Regions from separate parts of the Streptomyces sp. NPDC044921 genome, predicted to be linked through region 3. Evidence: riboswitches for the same ligand, from Rfam matches in the RefSeq annotation. Region 3 holds a riboswitch; each other region holds the start of a gene.
The links. A riboswitch is a leader RNA that binds a small molecule or an ion and turns the genes downstream of it on or off. The one in region 3 is predicted to bind cyclic di-AMP.
Positions count from the first base shown of each region.

Region 1: it holds a riboswitch for cyclic di-AMP, as region 3 does, so the genes downstream of both, AC07DA_RS14290 (M23 family metallopeptidase) here and AC07DA_RS18145 (M23 family metallopeptidase) in region 3, are expected to answer to the same signal.
Region 2: it holds a riboswitch for cyclic di-AMP, as region 3 does, so the genes downstream of both, AC07DA_RS25870 (transglycosylase SLT domain-containing protein) here and AC07DA_RS18145 (M23 family metallopeptidase) in region 3, are expected to answer to the same signal.
Region 4: it holds a riboswitch for cyclic di-AMP, as region 3 does, so the genes downstream of both, AC07DA_RS02200 (transglycosylase family protein) here and AC07DA_RS18145 (M23 family metallopeptidase) in region 3, are expected to answer to the same signal.

Region 1 covers NZ_JBWKIF010000007.1:327,378-331,920, forward strand. Annotated here, with positions in the region: gene AC07DA_RS14275 (MarR family winged helix-turn-helix transcriptional regulator) at 1-433, opposite strand, end outside; gene AC07DA_RS14280 (dihydrofolate reductase family protein) at 502-1,632, shown strand; tRNA gene AC07DA_RS14285 (tRNA-Met) at 1,695-1,768, shown strand; cyclic di-AMP (ydaO/yuaA leader) riboswitch at 2,058-2,214, shown strand; gene AC07DA_RS14290 (M23 family metallopeptidase) at 2,226-3,257, shown strand; gene AC07DA_RS14295 (PrsW family intramembrane metalloprotease) at 3,344-4,543, opposite strand, start outside.
Region 2 covers NZ_JBWKIF010000018.1:14,590-19,132, reverse strand. Annotated here, with positions in the region: partial or broken gene AC07DA_RS25880 (GNAT family N-acetyltransferase) at 1-532, opposite strand, end outside; gene AC07DA_RS25875 (HAD family hydrolase) at 704-1,552, shown strand; gene AC07DA_RS25870 (transglycosylase SLT domain-containing protein) at 1,516-2,277, opposite strand; cyclic di-AMP (ydaO/yuaA leader) riboswitch at 2,281-2,459, opposite strand; gene AC07DA_RS25865 (polyprenyl synthetase family protein) at 2,964-3,974, shown strand; gene AC07DA_RS25860 (LolA family protein) at 4,206-4,543, shown strand, end outside.
Region 3 covers NZ_JBWKIF010000010.1:202,087-206,629, forward strand. Annotated here, with positions in the region: gene AC07DA_RS18135 (tyrosine-protein phosphatase) at 1-172, opposite strand, end outside; gene AC07DA_RS18140 (alpha-galactosidase) at 351-2,426, shown strand; cyclic di-AMP (ydaO/yuaA leader) riboswitch at 2,744-2,899, shown strand; gene AC07DA_RS18145 (M23 family metallopeptidase) at 2,904-3,839, shown strand; gene AC07DA_RS18150 (SGNH/GDSL hydrolase family protein) at 4,219-4,543, shown strand, end outside.
Region 4 covers NZ_JBWKIF010000001.1:456,953-461,495, reverse strand. Annotated here, with positions in the region: gene AC07DA_RS02210 (FtsB family cell division protein) at 27-503, opposite strand; gene eno (phosphopyruvate hydratase) at 619-1,899, opposite strand; gene AC07DA_RS02200 (transglycosylase family protein) at 2,197-2,898, opposite strand; cyclic di-AMP (ydaO/yuaA leader) riboswitch at 2,903-3,068, opposite strand; gene AC07DA_RS02195 (transglycosylase family protein) at 3,297-4,268, opposite strand; gene AC07DA_RS02190 (cytochrome P450 family protein) at 4,412-4,543, opposite strand, start outside.

The sequences.
Region 1 (4,543 bases), on a different contig from region 3:
CGATCGCCGTCGAGATGGCCTCCAGCTGGCCGACCTGCTCCGCGCCGAGCCGGTCGAACAGGAAGCTCCGCACGGTCTCGACGTGTCCGGGGGCCGCCCGCTCCAGCACGGCGAACCCCTCGTCGGTCAGCGCCGCGATGCTGCCCCGCTTGTCGTGCGGACACGCCTCGCGCCGCAGCATGCCGTCCTTCTCCAGCCGCGTCACCGCGTACGTCAGCCGGCTGCGCGTGATCTTCAGCCGCTCGGCGAGGCCGGTCATCCGCAGCCGCCGCTCCGGTGCCTCCGACAGGACGGACAGGATGGAGTAGTAAAGGTGGGGCATGCCGGCGTCCTGCTGGAGCTGCCGGTCGATCGCGTCCTCCAGGAGCAGCGAGGCGGCGATGTAGGCGCGCCAGGCGCGCTGCTCCTCGGGGGTGAGCCAGCGAGTCGTCATGCCGCCAGTGTAGGTTGTTTCAAACTTGAACCAGCCTGTCCGCCGTCCCGACCAGCCGCGGAGCGCCGATGCCCCACCCGTACGTCCTGCTGTCCGCCGCCGTCTCCCTCGACGGCTACCTGGACGACACCGGCCCCGAACGCCTGCTGCTGTCCAGCCCGGCCGACTTCGACCGGGTCGACGAGGTCCGCGCCTCCGCCGACGCGATCCTGGTCGGGGCCGGCACCCTGCGCGCCGACAACCCGCGCCTGCTGGTGAACGCGCCGGAGCGCCGATCGGCCCGGGTGGCCGCCGGGCTCCCGGAGTACCCGCTCAAGGTCACCGTCAGCGGCTCCGGCGACCTCGACCCGGACGCCCGGTTCTGGCACACCGGCGGCGAGAAGGTGCTGTACACGACCGACCGGGGGGCCGAGCGCGCCCGTGCCCTCGGCGTCGCCGCCGACGTCGTCCCGCTCGGCGCGGACCTCGACTGGCGGCGGCTCCTCACCCACCTGCACGACGCGCGGGGCGTACGGCGCCTCATGGTCGAGGGCGGCGGCCTGATCCACACCCAGCTCCTCACCCAGGGCCTCGCCGACGAACTCCAGCTGGTCCTCGCCCCGCTCTTCGTGGGCGACCCGCGCGCGCCCCGGCTCTTCGGACCCGGCGGCTACCAGGGCGGCCGGCTCCGGCTGCTGGAGACGCGGCGGATCGAGGACGTCGTCCTCATGCGCTACGCGCCGACCGCCCCCGGGACCGGCGCCCTGCCCGCCGCCGCCGACCACCACTGGCTGGCCCTCGCCTGCGAGTTGGCCGAGCGCTGCCCGCCCGCGAAGACGGCGTTCAGCGTGGGCGCGGTGGTGGTGGCCGCCGACGGCACGGAACTGGCCCGCGGCCACTCCCGGGAGGGCGGTGACCCGGTCGTGCACGCCGAGGAGGCGGCCCTGGCCAAGATCGACCCGGCCGATCCCCGGCTTTCCGGCGCCACGGTGTACAGCAGCCTGGAGCCCTGCGCCCGCCGCGCCTCCCGCCCCGCCCCCTGCGCCCGGCTGATCCTCGACGCGGGCGTACGCCGGGTGGTCACCGCCTGGCGCGAGCCGGACACCTTCGTGGCGGCCGCCGACGGCGGCGGCGTCCTGGCCGCCGCCGGAGCGGAGGTCCTCGTCCTGCCGGAGCACGCGGAACGGGCCCAGGCGCCCAACCGTCACCTGCTGCCCTGAGCCCCCGGCGTCGGGGGTGGCGCGAGCTGTCCCGCGCATGGCGTACACTGGAATCACAACGACGCGGGGTGGAGCAGCTCGGTAGCTCGCTGGGCTCATAACCCAGAGGTCGCAGGTTCAAATCCTGTCCCCGCTACTGAAGGCCGAGGGCCGGAATCCGAAAGGGTTCCGGCCCTCGGTGTTTTCGTCCCCCAGCCCCTCACTCAGGGTGAGCGAATCCTGCCGCTCCGCATAACAACTGACACACCGTCAAAACCCGTCAGTCACTTGGAAGGCGGTCAACTCGCCCGATTCAAGCCGGTCATGCCGGGTATGTCCGCGCGAAAAAGGTTAATGATCAAGCGGAATCGCTGGAATACGCACCGCGGCTCCATTAACGTTCGATAACGCAGCGCGGTCGTCCCAGCCGTCACAGAAGGCGGCTCCGTGCGCACGCGCCGAATCCCGAAAGGGAACCGGGGAACCACCACTTGGGGTGAATCGAGCGGATGCCGCCGTGCAAGCACGGCCGGTATACGCGCGTAGGAGACCTTCCTGCTCCGAACCCGTCAGCTAACCCGGTAGGCGAGAAGGAAGGAAAGGAGTACGCCTACGTGGCGTCCAACCGGCCTGCCCCCGCGGCCCCGTTCGCGACGGACCAGCGCGACACCGAAGTCTTCGGCTACGGCGGTCAGCGCACCGACGAGGGCCCGTTCCAGGAGTGGAACCCCACGGCGGAGTCCATCCGCCCCGTCCGTGGCCGGCATCGCGTCACCAAGCAGCGCGGCGGAGGGCTCGCCCGCAGCTCCACCGTCCTGGGCGTCGGCGTCATAGCCGCCGTGGGCGCCGGCGGCATGGCCAGCGCCCAGACCGGCAAGCCGCCGGTGTCGATCTCCGTGCCGGACCTTCCCTCGGTGGGTTCCCTCATCTCGGACGACGACACCCCCGAAGGCTCCGCAACCCCGCTCAGCGACCTCGCCACGGCCGCGGCGGACACCGACCAGGGCACCTCCGGCGCCGGCGAGGCCCTGCGCGCCCGGATCATGGCCCAGGTCGAGCACCAGCAGGAGCAGATCGAGACCAAGGCCGCCGAGGAGGCCGCGGCCGCCGCCGAGAAGGCCGCCGCCGAGGCCGTCGCCAAGGCGGAGAAGGAAGCCAAGGCCAAGGCCGCCGAGGCCAAGCGGAAGGCCGAGGAGGAGGCCCGCAAGAAGGCCGAGGCCGAGCGGCTCGCCGCCCTCGCCAAGCAGTACACGCTGCCGACCTCCTCGTACACCATCACCTCCAGCTTCGGCCAGGCCGGCGCCTACTGGTCCTCCGGCTACCACACCGGTCTCGACTTCGCCGCCCCCACGGGCACGCCGATCAAGGCGGTCCACAGCGGCACCATCACCGAGGCCGGCTGGAACGGCTCGTACGGCTACAAGACCGTCCTCACCCTCGATGACGGCACCGAGATCTGGTACGCGCACCAGTCGTCCATCGGCGTCAGCGTCGGCCAGAAGGTCAGCACGGGCGACGTCATCGGCCGCGTCGGCGCCACCGGCAACGTCACCGGGGCGCACCTGCACCTGGAGGTGCACGCCGCCGGCTCCAGCAGCGGCATCGACCCGATGGCCTGGCTGCGGGGCAAGGGACTCAACCCGTAAGCGCCGAGCGCCACAAGAAGCACCGGCAGCCCTGACGACGACCCCCCGGCGTCAGGGCTGCCGGTTTTCCCGGGGCCGGAGCGTGCTCAGGACCGGTAGGGGTTGTACGCCGGATACGGGGTGGGGTGAGGGGCGTACCCGGCCGGGTGGCCGTATGCGGGCGTCTGCCCGTACGCGTGGCCGTGTCCGTACGCGTGGCTGTGACCGTACGCGCCGGGCGTCGGCCACGGCGGGGCCGTCACCGGTACCGCGGGGGCCGTGACCCTGGCCGCGTGGTCCAGGGCGGGGCGGGCCGCGTCCCGGCGACGCCACAGTGCGGCGAGCAACTCCATCTCCCGTACGGCGAAGTCGGCCCCGGAGTGGCCGCGGCGGGCCCGGTGCCGCAGGAACGCGAGCGACGTCGCGTACGCCTCGTAGCGCGCCACCTCCCGCGCCGCCGCCTTCCCGGCGTGCCGGCGGGCGTACTGGCGGGCGATCCGGCGCGCCCGCATCGAGCCCAGGGCGTACGGTTCGGCCGGGGACAGCCAGCCCGCGACCGCGTAGGCGGGCAGCTCCGCCCGCACGGTCCGCAGCTCCCGCTGCCGCGTCCAGATCACCAGCCACGTCAGCAGGCCGAAGATCGGCACCATGAACGCCGCGTACACGGCGAAGAACCCGTACTCGCCGAACGCCGACGAGCCGTTCCACATCGCGTGCATGCCCATCGCCAGCAGCAGCCCGGTGACCGGGAACGCGACGCGGCGCGCGTGCCGGCGGTCCGCCGAGAGCGCCGCGACGCCGAACCCGATGCCGGTCAGGACGGTGAACAGCGGGTGCGCGAACGGCGACATGATGATGCGGACGAAGAAGGTCGCCGCCGTCACGGAGGCGATGCCGCTGTCGCCGGTGAGCTGGTCGGTGCCGAAGGCGGTGCCCAGGTAGAGGATGTTCTCCGTGAACGCGAAGCCGGTCGCGGTGACACCGGCTATGACCACGCCGTCGACGATGCCGGTGAAGTCCCGGCGGCGGAAGAGGAACACCAGGAGGACGGCCGCCGCCTTGGCCGTCTCCTCGACCACCGGCGCTATGACCGTCGCGCCGAGTGTGTCCGCGCTGGACGGGTCCGCCGTCGCCGTCGCTATCCACCGCGTGGCGAAGCTGTTGGCGACGATCGCTATCAGCGCCGCCGCGCAGGCGCCCCAGGCGAAGGAGAACACCAGGTTGCGCCAGGGACCGGGCTCGACGCGGTCCAGCCAGCGGAACGAGGCGATGAGCAGGGGCACCGGGAGCAGCGCCAGGCCGAGTCC
Region 2 (4,543 bases), on a different contig from region 3:
ACGAACCGCACCTCACCGGCCTGCCGGCCCAGCCTGCGCTCCTTGGCCAGGGTGGTCTTCAGGAACTTCGGCGACTGGGCCCGCAGCACCGACTCGTAGGTCTCGTAGCCCTTCTCCACGTCGACCAGGTGAGTGGCGTGCTCCTCTGCCGCGTACCGCACGAACAGCCGCTGCTCGGCCTCCAGGTTGTCGAAGACGAAGGACGACAGCGAGCACGCCCGCAGCAGTTCGCCCGGCTCCAGGTCCAGGCCGGGCCGCAGGACCGCGCCCTGCGCGTCGGAGACCCCGAGCCCGATGGCCCGGCCCTGTCCCAACGGGCCGCTTCGTAGGGCAGGAAGCCGGCCGGCTCCGGGCCCTCGTAGACGACCGCGACCCGGGCCCGGGGCCTCACCCGACCGACGGCCTCGGTGAACTCCGGTTCCATGAAAGGGTTGCGTGGTGCCTTGGAGGCGGCGCGCAGCGCGCGCCAGCGCTCCCTTTCCCCTTCGCCGAGCTCCCCGGGCCCGGCCACGCGAATGCGCCCACTGTTCAACCTGACCCCCCGATCAAGTCCCCCCTGGACACTTGGAAGGTACCGCTCGATGCGGCCCCTCGGGTAGGTAGCGGACCATGTTGTTGCCAACCGGTGCAGAGGCCCTCAACCGGGCAATCGGCGTGCGCCGTGCGATGAAACGAACGGGCGCGTTGTCCGTATTCTCTGATCATGGCCGCACCCCTCGCATATTCCCTCATCGCCACCGACCTGGACGGGACGCTGCTGCGCGGCGACGACACCCTGTCCGACCGGTCCCTGACCGCGCTCGCGCGGGTGGCGGACGCCGGTGCCCAGCACCTCGTGGTGACGGGCCGCCCGGCGCCGAGAGTGCGGCCGCTCCTGGACGACCTGGGGTGCACGGGGCTCGCGGTGTGCGGGCAGGGCGCGCAGGTGTACGACGCCGGCGCGCACCGGCTGCTGTGGTCGGTCACCCTGGACCGGGAGCTGGCGGAGACCGCCCTCGGCAAGATCGAGGCCGAGGTGGGGGAGGTGTACGCGGCGGTCGACCAGGACGGGGTCGACGGGCTCACGCTCATCGAGCCGGGCTATCTCATGCCGCACCCGACGCTGCCCGCGGTGCGGGTCCACCGGCGCGACGAGCTGTGGGGCGAGCCGATCAGCAAGGTGCTGCTGCGCCACCCCTGCCTGTCGGACGACGAGCTGGCGGCGACGGCCCGCTCGGTGGTGGGTTCACTGGCGACGGTGACGATGTCGGGGCCCGGCACGGTCGAGCTCCAGCCGTGCGGCGTCACCAAGGCGACGGGCCTGGCGCTGGCCGCCGAGCACCTGGGGCTGCGGCCGGCCGACACCATCGCCTTTGGTGACATGCCCAACGACATCCCGATGTTCGACTGGGCGGCGCACGGCGTCGCGATGGCCAACGGTCATCCCGAACTCAAGGCCGTGGCCGACGAGATCACGCTGTCGAACGAGGACGACGGCATCGCCGTCGTCCTCGAGCGACTGCTGGGCGGGGCGGCTCAGTACGGGCCGTTGACGTTGTCGATCGAGCCGTAGCGGTCGGCCGCGTAGTTGCAGGCCGCCGTGATGTTGGCGACCGGGTCGTACGGGTCGTAGGGGGTGCCGGGCACGTGGTAGGCGGCGAAGGTCGGGTCGATGACCTGGAGCAGGCCCTTGGAGGGGGTGCCCTTGGCGGCGTTCGAGTCCCAGTTGTTGATCGCCTGCGGGTTGCCGGACGACTCCCGCATGATGTTGCGGTAGATGCCGTCGTACGATCCCGGAATGCCCTTCTGGGCCATGATGTCCAGCGCCTCGCGGATCCATCCGTCGAGGTTGTTCGCGTAGGTCTTCGCGGCGACCGGGGTGGCCCGCGTCACGCCACCGGCCGGCTTGGCCGGGGCGGACGACTGCGTGGCCTTCTTCTCGTCGGCGGCCTTGGCCGTCGCCACCTTGAGCTTCAGACCCGCGTGGATCACCCTCGGGTCGTCGCCGACGGCGGCGCGGTTGGCCTTGTACAGCTGCTTCCAGCCGCCGGACACGTCGTACTTCTCCGCGATGCCGTAGAGCGTGTCGCCCTTGGCCACGGTGTACGTGAGCGACGTGGCGGGCTGGGCCGCCTGCCGCACGGTCTGCGCGGCGGGCGCGCTCTGGGGCTCGGCGGCGTTCGCGTGCGTGGCGCCGAGGAGCGGCAGGGTCAGTGCCGCTCCGCCGGTGCCGACGGCGACGACACCACGGGTGATCGGGTTCCTGCTGGGGCGACGGTGCTTACCTCGTCCGGGCATGGCGATGTTCCTCTCCGGCGCCTGCGAGGTGAGCTGTCGGGTTCGGGCCGGGAGGTGCCCGGCCGCACACGGCGTGGTGCTGTCGTGCGCGGCTTCACCCCGAGCCGGTCCTTGTCGCGGACCGGCGACTTACCTGGGTCCCCCGCTCCTGCCCTGCGTGAGTGAGTCGGTGTGTGTGGGGAGTCCGGGCGGCGGCAGGATTCGGCGGTCCGCCGGACTGCGCCGGAACGTATGCGACAGCACATGCCGGGAACAAGCGCCGGAGTCACACAGGGTGCCGGATGACCTTGGTCAGAGGGCAAACGGCCGCTTGATCCTTTGCGCGAGCCAAGGCTCAACTCGCTTTCCGCGGAAGGAGGGAGCGTTCGGCGCCCGGGGGCGGCCGCGAAGCGGACGAAGTGATTCAATTCACTGATCACGACCTCGGGCGCAATGTTCCGTAAAGGGTGTTCGCTTCGTCAATGTCGCAAATCCCACATAGGTCGCGAATTCCTGGTAAGTCGGAACATGTCCATTCTTATGAGCCGATCGAAAACATAGCGGTCGTGATCGGATACCACCCGGCCTGTAACCATGGGCGCTGGCGGTGATCGAAACGTGACCGGATACGCTGACTCGAGTGATGTCAGCGACCTATCGACAATCCGCGTAAGCACCGGCAGACACCAGCAGACAGGAGACCCCTCGTGACCGACGTCGGGCCGTTCGGGCTGAGCGTGCGGGACCAGGCTCTGGAAGCCGATGTCCAGGCCGGACTGGCGGCTGTCGAGGAAGGCCTGCTAGAGGCCACCAAGAGTGAGGTGCCCTTCATCACGGAGGCCGCCCAGCACCTGGTGCGGGCCGGTGGCAAGCGGTTCCGGCCGCTGCTCGTGATGCTCGCCGCCCAGTTCGGCGACCGGTACGCACCCGGCATCGTGCCGTCGGCCGTCGTCGTGGAGCTGACCCACCTCGCCACGCTGTACCACGACGACGTCATGGACGAGGCCGCCGTCCGCCGCGGGGTGGACAGCGCCAACACCCGCTGGGGCAACTCGGTCGCGGTCCTCACCGGTGACTTCCTCTTCGCCCGCGCCTCGCACATCCTGGCCGACCTCGGCCCGGAGGCGGTGCGGGTGCAGGCCGAGGCGTTCGAGCGGCTGGTGACCGGGCAGATCCTGGAGACGGCCGGACCGCAGGACGGCCGCGACCCGGTCGAGCACTACCTGGACGTGCTGGGCGGCAAGACCGGCTCGCTGGTGGCCGTCTCGTGCCGGTTCGGCGCGATGATGTCCGGCGCCGACGAGACGGTGGTGCACGTGCTGACCCAGTACGGCGAGCGGCTCGGCGTCGCCTTCCAGCTCGCCGACGACGTCCTCGACATCGCCTCCGACTCCCACGAGTCCGGCAAGACCCCCGGCACCGACCTGCGTGAGGGCATCCCGACCCTGCCGGTGCTGCGGCTGCGCGAGCGGGCGGCCCGGCTCGGCCTCGCCGAGGACGTCGCCCTGTGTGAACTGCTGGACTCCGACCTCACCGACGACGACCGGCACGCCGAGGCCCTGCGCCTGCTGCGCGCCCACCCGGCGCTGGAACAGGCCCGCCGGGACACCGTCCGCTACGCCGAGGACGCCCGCTCGGCGCTGGCGCCGCTGCCCGAGTGCGCCGCGAAGACGGCGCTCGTGGAGCTGTGCGACGCGGTGGTGCACCGGGCCGGCTGACCGCCCCGCCGCCCCCGACCCCTACGGGTCGGGGGAGAAGCCGCCCTTCCGTGTCATACCCCAGCAGTACGCGGAGTTGAGTCCGGGGTCTGACGTATCCGCCCGCCCGATTTGGTCAGATGGAAACCACGGAAAACACCACTCCTCACCAGTTCGGGTGAGAATGGCGGCTCAGGGACGAGTGCGTGCACGACACGGACAGCCGCCGCCGACCACGGAGGTAGGGCACACATGGCACCGTACGCATCCGACGACAGCACGACCGGCGGGGAGGTCGACGAGCAGCACTCCCGGCGGCGCAGGGCCGCCCGGTACGTCGTCCCGGTCACGGTGGTGGGGGTGGCGGCCGCGACGATCGGCCTGGTCCCCGCACTCGCCGACTCCGGTGACCCCGACCTTCCGAAGATCACCGCCCAGCAGCTCATCGAGAAGATCGCCGCGTCCGACACCGAGCAGCTCTCCGGCACGGTGAAGATCAGCACCGACCTCGGCCTGCCGAACCTGGGGGGTCTGGAGTCCGGCCTGATGTCCGGCGCCGCGGGCCGGGGCGAGGGCGGCTCCTCCGCCGA
Region 3 (4,543 bases):
CCAGCGTGGCCAGGAAGGCGGCGTCCTCCCCGGTCGCGTGCGCCAGGTGGCCGCTGCGGAACAGCACGCCCTGACGCACCCGCCGCCCGTCCACCGTGGGCAGCCCGCCCACGTCGCGGAAGTTGCGCACTCCGGCCAGCTCGGGCTCGGTCGACGGGACCTGCTGTGTCACGAGGGCTCCTCCCCATCGGCGCCGCCGGCGCGGCTCGTCGACGGGCTCATCCGACGATACGACATGGCTGCCCGGGGCAATGAGTTGTCCACAGGCGTTGCCCGGAGCGGCCCCCGCGCCCGATGATGTTGCCGCCTGATCGCACCTGATCGGCCTTGTTGGAATCTGTGAGGGCTCGATGCTGGACATCTCCGAAAACGGTCGTACGTGGGTGCTCTCCGGGCCGGCCAGCAGCTACGCCGTCCACGTCACCGAACGGGACGAGCTGCTGCACCTGCACTGGGGCCCCAGGATCACCCTCGCCGACGCCGAGGCGCTCGCCGTCCGGCCGCTGCCGGAGTACTGGCCGTTCGAGTCCCCGCTCGACGGCCGTGAGGAGTATCCGGCCGAGGGCGGCCCCCGGTTCGTCCGCCCCGCCCTGTCCGTGCGCACCGCCGAAAGGCGCGGCACCGAGTGGGTCTTCGAGGGCCACGACACGCGGGACGGCGCCCTGCGCCTGCGCTTCCGGGACGGCGACCTGACCATCACCCTGCACTACCGGATGCGCCCCGGCGCCGACGTCGTCGAGCGCTGGGTGACCCTGGACAACCGGGGGCCGGAGGTCGAGGTGCTGCGCGCCGACTCGGCCACCTGGACGCTGCCCGAGCGCGGCACATGGCGGCTGTCCCAGCTGCACGGGCGCTGGGGCGCCGAGTCCCGGCTCGTGCGCTCGGCGCTCACCCACGGCGAGAAGGTGATCGGCAGCCGCCGCGGCCACACCGGCCACCAGCACCTGCCCTGGGTCGCCCTCGACACCGACGCCACCGAGGAACACGGCGAGGTCTACGGCTGCGCGCTGGGCTGGTCCGGCTCCTGGCGGATCTCCGTGGCACAGCTCCCGGACGCGCGCGTGCAGATCACCGGCGGCGCCGGCCACGACGACTCGGGCCTGCTGACGCTGGGCACGGGCGAGTCGTACACGACACCCGTCTTCGCGGGGCTGTGGAGCGAGGGCGGCTTCGGCGGGGCGAGCCGCGCCTGGCACGCCTACCAGCGGGCGTACGTCGTCCCGGACGCCGACCGGGACCGGCCGGTGCTGTTCAACTCCTGGGAGGCCACCGAGTTCGACATCTCCGAGGAGCAGCAGCGGGCGCTCGCCGAGCGGGCCGCGGCCATGGGAGTGGAGCTATTCGTGGTCGACGACGGCTGGTTCGGGGCGCGCACCAGCGACCGGGCGGGGCTCGGCGACTGGACGCCCAACCCCGACCGCTTCCCCGGCGGGCTGAAGCCGCTCGCCGACCACGTGCACGGCCTCGGCATGCAGTTCGGCATCTGGGTCGAACCCGAGATGGTGAACCCGGACAGCGAGCTGTACCGCGCCCACCCCGACTGGGTGCAGTATCAAACGGGACGAAAGCGGACGGAGTTCCGCAACCAGCTCGTACTGAACCTCGCCCGGGAGGACGTCCAGGAGTACCTGTGGGAGCAGCTCGACGGGCTGCTCTCCAGCGCCCCCATCGACTACGTCAAGTGGGACTTCAACCGCTGCTTCACCGACGCCGGCTGGCCCGGCGACCCCTATCCGCAACGGCTCTGGGTCGAGCACGTCCGTGCCCTGTATGCCCTGCTGGACCGGCTCCGGGCCGCCCACCCGGGCGTGGCCTTCGAGTCCTGCTCGGGCGGCGGCGGGCGGATCGACCTCGGCGTGCTGAGCCGCACGGACCAGGTGTGGACCTCCGACAACACCGACCCGCTCGACCGGCTCGCCATCCAGCACGGCTTCAGCCAGATCCACCCCGCGCGGGTGATGGCCGCCTGGGTCACCGACAGTCCGAACGCCATGCTCAACCACCGGGCCAGTTCCCTGCGGTTCCGGTTCGTGAGCGCCATGGCCGGGGTGCTCGGCGTCGGTGGCGACCTCACCAAGTGGACACCGGAGGAACTCGCCGAGGCGCGGGAGTGGGTGGGGCGGTACAAGGAGATCCGCCCGGTGGTGCAGCGCGGCGACCTCTACCGGCTGCGGCCTCCGCAGGGCGGTCTGAGCGCCGTGCAGTACGTCCTCGGTGACGAGACCGTCGTCCTCGCCTGGCTCCAGGCGCAGCGCTTCGGCGAGCCCGTGCCGGCGCTCCGGCTGCGCGGTGTCGATCCGGCGGCGACGTACGAATGCCTCGAAACGGGCGAACTGTACCGAGGGGCCGTCCTGCTCCACCACGGACTGCGGGTCGGGCTGCGTGGAGACCTGGATGCCACCGTGGTCCGCCTTAAGCGGAAGTAGTCCCTCTCGTCCGAATAGGGCGATTCGGCCGCTTCGTCATAACGTGCCCCGGTCGCACGGGAGATGGGAGCGGGGTGCGTGACCATCGTCATACCCGTGACGATGTGTTGTTGCCATGCGCACGTAATTGTGGCGTTATTCAGGCCCATTGAGGAAAACGGAAGATCGGGATTCCACGCTCGGTGACGGGAAATGCGCCGACGTGGCGAGAAAAACGCGCTCACGGGCAACCGCAAGCTTGTCCCGTCGCGTCTTGGTCGCTTACGTTCCACACCGATCCGGACGGACGCCTAATCCTGCCGCCGCCCGGAGCCCGCACCCACTGACCCGACGTACGGCAGGAGCGGGGGACCCACAGGTAAGACGCCTGTTCCGGTTCCCGGAACGGGCTTGGGGTTAAGCCGCGCCCCGGCGCGGCCGGGCATCTCCAGCCCGCACCCGACAGCTCACCTCGCAGGCGACGGAGAGGAATACGCCATGCCCGCGAAGGGTAAGCACCGCCGCCCGAAGACCCAGCGTTTCACCCGCTCCATCGCCGTCGCCGGAACCGGTGGAGCGGCTCTCGCCCTGCCCCTCATGGGCGCCGCCGGTGCCCACGCCGCCACCCCGCAGTCGGCGCCGGAAAAGGCCGTCCGGTCCGTCCCGGCCGCCGAGCAGAAGACCGCGGAAAAGGCCACCGGCGCCCGCACCTACACGGTGCGGGCGGGCGATTACCTCGCGAAGATCGCCGACGACCAGAACGTCAGCGGCGGCTGGAAGAAGCTGTACTCCGACAACCGGGACGCCGTCGGCGACGACCCGTCGCTGATCCACCCGGGTCTGAAGCTCTCCCTCGGCGAGAAGGCCGCGGCGAGCGCGGCCGAGGCGCCGTCCGCGCCGAAGGCCCCGGCGGAGCGGTCCGCGAAGAAGTCCGCCCCGAAGCCCTCTTCCGCCGGTTCGCCGGCGAAGGCGGAGACCGCCCCGAAGCCGGCCGCCGCCAAGCCCGCCGCGCAGAGCAACGCCGGTGGCTACAGCTCCCCGGTGGACGGTGCCACCGTCGGCACCCCGTACCGCATGTCCGGCAGCATGTGGTCCAGCGGCTACCACACCGGCGTCGACTTCGTCGTCCCGACCGGCACCTCCCTCAAGGCCGTCGGCGCGGGCACGGTCGTCTCCGCCGGCTGGGGCGGCGCGTACGGCAACCAGGTCGTCATCAAGCTGAACGACGGCCACTACGCCCAGTACGCCCACCTGTCCCAGCTGTCCGTCTCGGCCGGCCAGACCGTGACCGCCGGGCAGCAGATCGGCCTGTCCGGCGCCACCGGCAACGTCACCGGACCGCACCTGCACTTCGAGATCCGCACCGCGCCGGGCTACGGCTCGGACATCGACCCGGTCGCCTTCCTGCGCTCCCACGGCGTCTCCGTCGGCTGACCAGGCCGCCGGCCACCCCTCCGGCACCCCCTGACCTGCCCGGCACGCCACCGAAGGCCGGACCCCTCCCCGGGGCCCGGCCTTCGGTGTGCGCGCCCGTCGGCCGGCTCAAGGGGGCGGCAACGGAACCTGCCGGACATCGACGTGCCGAGCGGGGTGGCGGTGTGGTTCCGGCAGCGGCGACGGCGCCAATCACAACTCCGGGTCTGGCGGTTCACCCGGGAACGCCCCTGACGGGCCGGCTATTCCGGAGTTGGCGAACACTTTAGGAGTGGCTCATCTCACCGCACGTCAACCCTTCCCTACGGTCGCGTAGGTCACATTCGAGGGTGAATCATGGGCGGTTGTGGCAGACGATTCGAAGAGTGACAGCAGATCAGTGATCGGGTCGTACGTGGCGGTGGGGGACAGCTTCACCGAGGGCGTCGGGGATCCCGGCCCCGACGGGGCGTTCGTCGGCTGGGCCGACCGGTTCGCCGTCCTGCTCGCCGACCTCCGGCCCGAAGGCGACTTCCGGTACACCAACCTCGCGGTGCGCGGGAAACTCCTCGACCAGATCGTGGCGGACCAGGTGCCGCGGGCCGTCGAACTGGCCCCGGACCTCGTCTCGTTCTGCGCCGGGGGCAACGACATCCTGCGCCCCGGCACCGATCCGGACGAGGTGGCCGAGCGGTTCGAGCGGGCGCTCGCGCGGCTCACCGCGG
Region 4 (4,543 bases), on a different contig from region 3:
TTCGGGTCACTGGCGGGGGGCGCGGGTCACCGGCCGGCGGCGTCGGCCTTGTCGACGCCGTCCCAGACGTTGGCGTACCAGGGCCGGTCGGCCGCCCCGAGGTCGGTGCGCGACTGCTGCGCCGCGCGCGGGTCGATCACGATGAACCCCGTCTCCCCCGGCATGACGTAGTGCAACCGCCGCCGGATCTGCTGCTCGGCGTACGCGTCGTCCTGCCACCGCGCCTTGAGGTCGCGCAGCCGTTCGACGCGCTCGCGGGCCTGCTGCTGCTCACGGCGCAGGTCGTCGATCTCGGCGCGCTGCGAGACGTACTGCCGCATCGGGTAGGCCAGGGCCACGATCAGCGAGCACATCACCAGGGCGAGCAGCGCGGCCCGGCCGGTCAGCCGGGAGCGGCGGGCCTGCCGCTTGGTCTGGGAGCGGTAGACCCGGGCCGCGGTCTGCTCGCCGAGCAACCGGATCCTGGTCGCGGTGGAGAACCGGTCCCGGTCCTTCACGGCCATGTCAGTCCGCCTCCCGCTGCACCGTCCTACGCGCGTACGTCCCCGGACACGGTACGGGACCGAGTACGGGGACGTACGTACGACGCTGCCTCTTACGGGTCGGGCCTTCCGGCGATCAGCCCTTGAAGCGCGGGAACGCGCTGCGGCCGGCGTACACCGCCGCGTCGTCGAGGATCTCCTCGATGCGCAGCAGCTGGTTGTACTTGGCGACGCGCTCGGAGCGGGCCGGGGCGCCGGTCTTGATCTGGCCGCAGTTGGTGGCGACGGCCAGGTCGGCGATGGTGACGTCCTCGGTCTCGCCGGAGCGGTGGGACATCATGCACTTAAAGCCGTTGCGCTGGGCCAGCTCCACGGCGTCCAGGGTCTCGGTGAGCGAGCCGATCTGGTTGACCTTGACCAGCAGGGCGTTGGCCGCGCCCTCCTCGATGCCGCGGGCGAGGCGCTCGGGGTTGGTGACGAACAGATCGTCGCCGACGAGCTGGACCTTGTCACCGAGCTGGGCGGTGATGGTCTTCCAGCCCTCCCAGTCGTCCTCGAACAGCGGGTCCTCGATGGACACGAGCGGGTACGCGTCGACGAGCTCCGCGTAGTACTCGGTCATCTCGGCCGCCGAGCGCTCCTTGCCCTCGAAGGTGTAGACGCCGTCCTTGTAGAACTCGGAGGCGGCGACGTCGAGCGCCAGGGCGATCTGCTCGCCGGGGGTGTAGCCGGCTTCCTTGATGGCCTCGAGGATGAGGTCCAGGGCCTCGCGGTTGGAGCCGAGGTTGGGGGCGAAGCCGCCCTCGTCGCCGAGGCCGGTGGCCAGGCCCTTGCCCTTCAGGACCTTCTTCAGCGTGTGGTAGACCTCGGCGCCCCAGCGCAGGGCCTCGGAGAAGGACTCCGCGCCGATCGGGGCGATCATGAACTCCTGGATGTCCACGTTGGAGTCGGCGTGCGAGCCGCCGTTCAGGATGTTCATCATCGGCACCGGCAGCAGGTGCGCGTTCGGTCCGCCCAGGTAGCGGAACAGCGGCAGGTCGCTGGCCTCGGAGGCGGCGTGGGCGACGGCGAGGGAGACGCCGAGGATGGCGTTGGCGCCGAGCGAGCCCTTGTTGTCGGTGGCGTCCAGGTCGAACATCGCCTGGTCGATCAGGCGCTGCTCGGTGGCGTCGTAACCGACCAGCTCCGGGCCGATCTGCTCGATGACCGCGAGGACGGCCTTCTCCACACCCTTGCCGAGGTAGCGGTTCGAGTCGCCGTCGCGGAGCTCGATGGCCTCGAAGGCGCCCGTGGAGGCGCCGGACGGGACGGCGGCACGACCGGTGCTGCCGTCGTCGAGGCCGACCTCGACCTCGACCGTGGGGTTGCCTCGGGAGTCCAGGATTTCCCGGGCTACGACGACGTCGATGGACGGCACGAGCATCTCCTTCTTGATGTGACGCGGGGTACGCGGGTCGCGTGGACCCGGCGAGGTGCGGGCCGGTGGCTCGCGACATGAGCCTAACCGGCTCCGGGCGATCGGCCACCGGGTCGCCCACCCCATGGACAGAACCGAGAGTAAATTGTTTCCGAACGGAACAAAGGCGGTTCGCCAAGACCGGCCGAAACCTCCGCCGAGGGCCCGGCCGGAAAACACCCGGAAAACACCCCGCCCCGGCGTGTACGGGGGAACACGCCGGGGCGGGGAGCCCGTGGGGACGGGGTGGGCCGCTGCTTACTTCAGGTGCAGCTGCTGGCCCGGGTAGATGAGGTTGGCGTCCTCGACGATGTCCTTGTTCAGCTCGAAGAGCTTCTCCCAGCCGCCCTTGACCTTCTCCTCGGCCGCGATCGAGCTGAGGGTGTCACCCTTGACGACCTTGTACTCGCCGTCGCCCTTCTTGACCTTCTTGCCGGTCGGGGTGGTGACGGTCTTCTTGGCGGCCGGGCGCTCGTCGGAGCGGGAGGCCGGCTGCTGGGTCTCGCGGGTCTCGGTGCTCTGCCGGCTCTGGCTCTGGCTCTGCGAGGAGCTGCTGCCGGAGTCGGTGGAGCCGCCGCCGGTGTAGCCGGCGCTCGACAGGCCCTTGCCGCAGACCGGCCAGGCACCCTTGCCCTGGCCCGCGAGGACCTTCTCGGCGATCTCGATCTGCTGGGCCTTGGTGGCCTGGTCGGCGGTGGAGGCGTACTTGGTGCCGCCGTAGCCGGCCCAGGTGGAGGCGGAGAACTGCAGACCGCCGTAGTAGCCGTTGCCGGTGTTGATGGACCAGTTGCCGCCGGACTCGCACTGGGCGACGGCGTCCCACTCGGAGGCGGTGGCCGCGGAGGCGTTGCCGGCCGCCATCAGCGGGGCGGCGACGGCGGCGCCGGCGACACCGGCGACGGCGATGGCACGGGTGGCCTTGGACGGACGACGGTGCTTGCCCTTGCCGGAAAACAGCATGGATGGATCCCCTCACCGACGCCTGCGAGGTGAGCTGTCGGGTTCGGGCCGGTTGAGTTGCCCGGCCGCGTCCCTCACGGGACACGGCTTCACCCCAAGCCCTTCCGGCCAACCGGCCGGTCGGGCACCTACCTTGGGTCCCCCGCTCCTGCCTACGGCGCTTGACGCGACGACTGTTCCCGGGCGGCCGCTGGCAGGATTCGGCGTTGCGGCAGCCGGGGCTCGCGGTGGCGAGCGGTCACGACCGTAAGCAGGTGATCCGCCGAATTTCAAAGACGATCAGGGCTTCTGAGATCTATCTCTCACCGCGCTTATACCGGACATTCAGCGCGAAATGTGACGTGAACTCACCCGGTTTCGGGGTGACTTGAGCCGCCGTTCCCGCCCTGTCCGAACGGCTACCTCTCGCCCGCTTCGTCCGCTTCACCAGGCGTCTGACCGGGGGCGATGAGGTCCTGTCCGCCGCCGGCGGCCTCCGCGCCCGCGGTGGACGGCTCCTGCCATCCGCCGCTGATGCGGAGGGAGTCGGCGATGGACCAGAGGTTGTCGCCGACACCCACGATGTAGGCACCCTCGGACGCCGCGTCGGCCTCCGCGTCGCCGCGCGAGGCGTGCCGGCCCGGGGTGCCGCTCCCGGAGCCGCCCGCGGATCCGGCGCTCTCGTCGGCACTGGGGCCGCGATGCCGGCCGGAGCCGGTGTCCGTGACGTCCGAAGCGCCGCCGTCCCGCCGGGAGTTGCCGGACGCCTCACTCCCGGGCGTGGCCGAGGGTGAGCCGCCGGATCTCTCCGACGCGGAAGGAGAGGAGGACGGGTTGTACGACTTGTCGGGCTTGGCCGATTCATCCGGAGACGTCGGCGCACCGTCGGACGGCGCCGTGGCGGACGGCGAAGGCGAGGGAGAAGACCCGGACGGATCCAGCGAGTCCAGCAATCCGGGTGAGCCGGCCGGAGCGGACCCGGCGGACGAGCCGGACCCGTCGGCCGGGCTCGACTCGCCCTGTTCGAGGCCGGAGAGCAGCCCGCAGGTGCGCCACGCGCCGACCCCCTGGTCGGCGAGGATTCTCTCGGCCACGGATATCTGCTGGGAGCGGCTGGCGAGGTCGGCGCTGGCCGCGTAGTCCAGACCGCCGTACTTCTCCCAGTTCTCCTGGGACAGCGCGAGGCCTCCGTAGTAGCCGTTGCCGCTGTTCTGGCTCCAGGCGCCGCCGGTCTCGCAGTCGGCGACCTGGTCCCAGGTCGCGCCGTCGGCCGCACTGGCACCGGAGGCCCCGAGGAGCGGGATCGCGATGGCGGAGCCGGTCACTCCGGCCGCGACGAGGAGAGCCGGAGCCTGGCGGGGGCGACGGTGCCGGCCGTTCCCGGAGAGCATACGGAGACCTTTCGCGAGACAGCAGTGACCCGCGCGGCGCAGGGGTCCCCGGCCGCGCTGATGGGTGAACGTATCGGCACACGATCACTTGTCACAAGTTCATGCCGCGCAGATCACGTGAAGATCACAGAGCTGAGGGCGTGTCACCTTCCCTGCGGGGTGAACTCCACCGGCAGGGTGCGCAGCCCGCGCATGATGAGCCCGCCGCGCCATCTCAACTCGGCCGGGTCCGCCGCGAGGCGGAGGTCCGGGAGGCGGGTGAGGAGGGTGGCGAG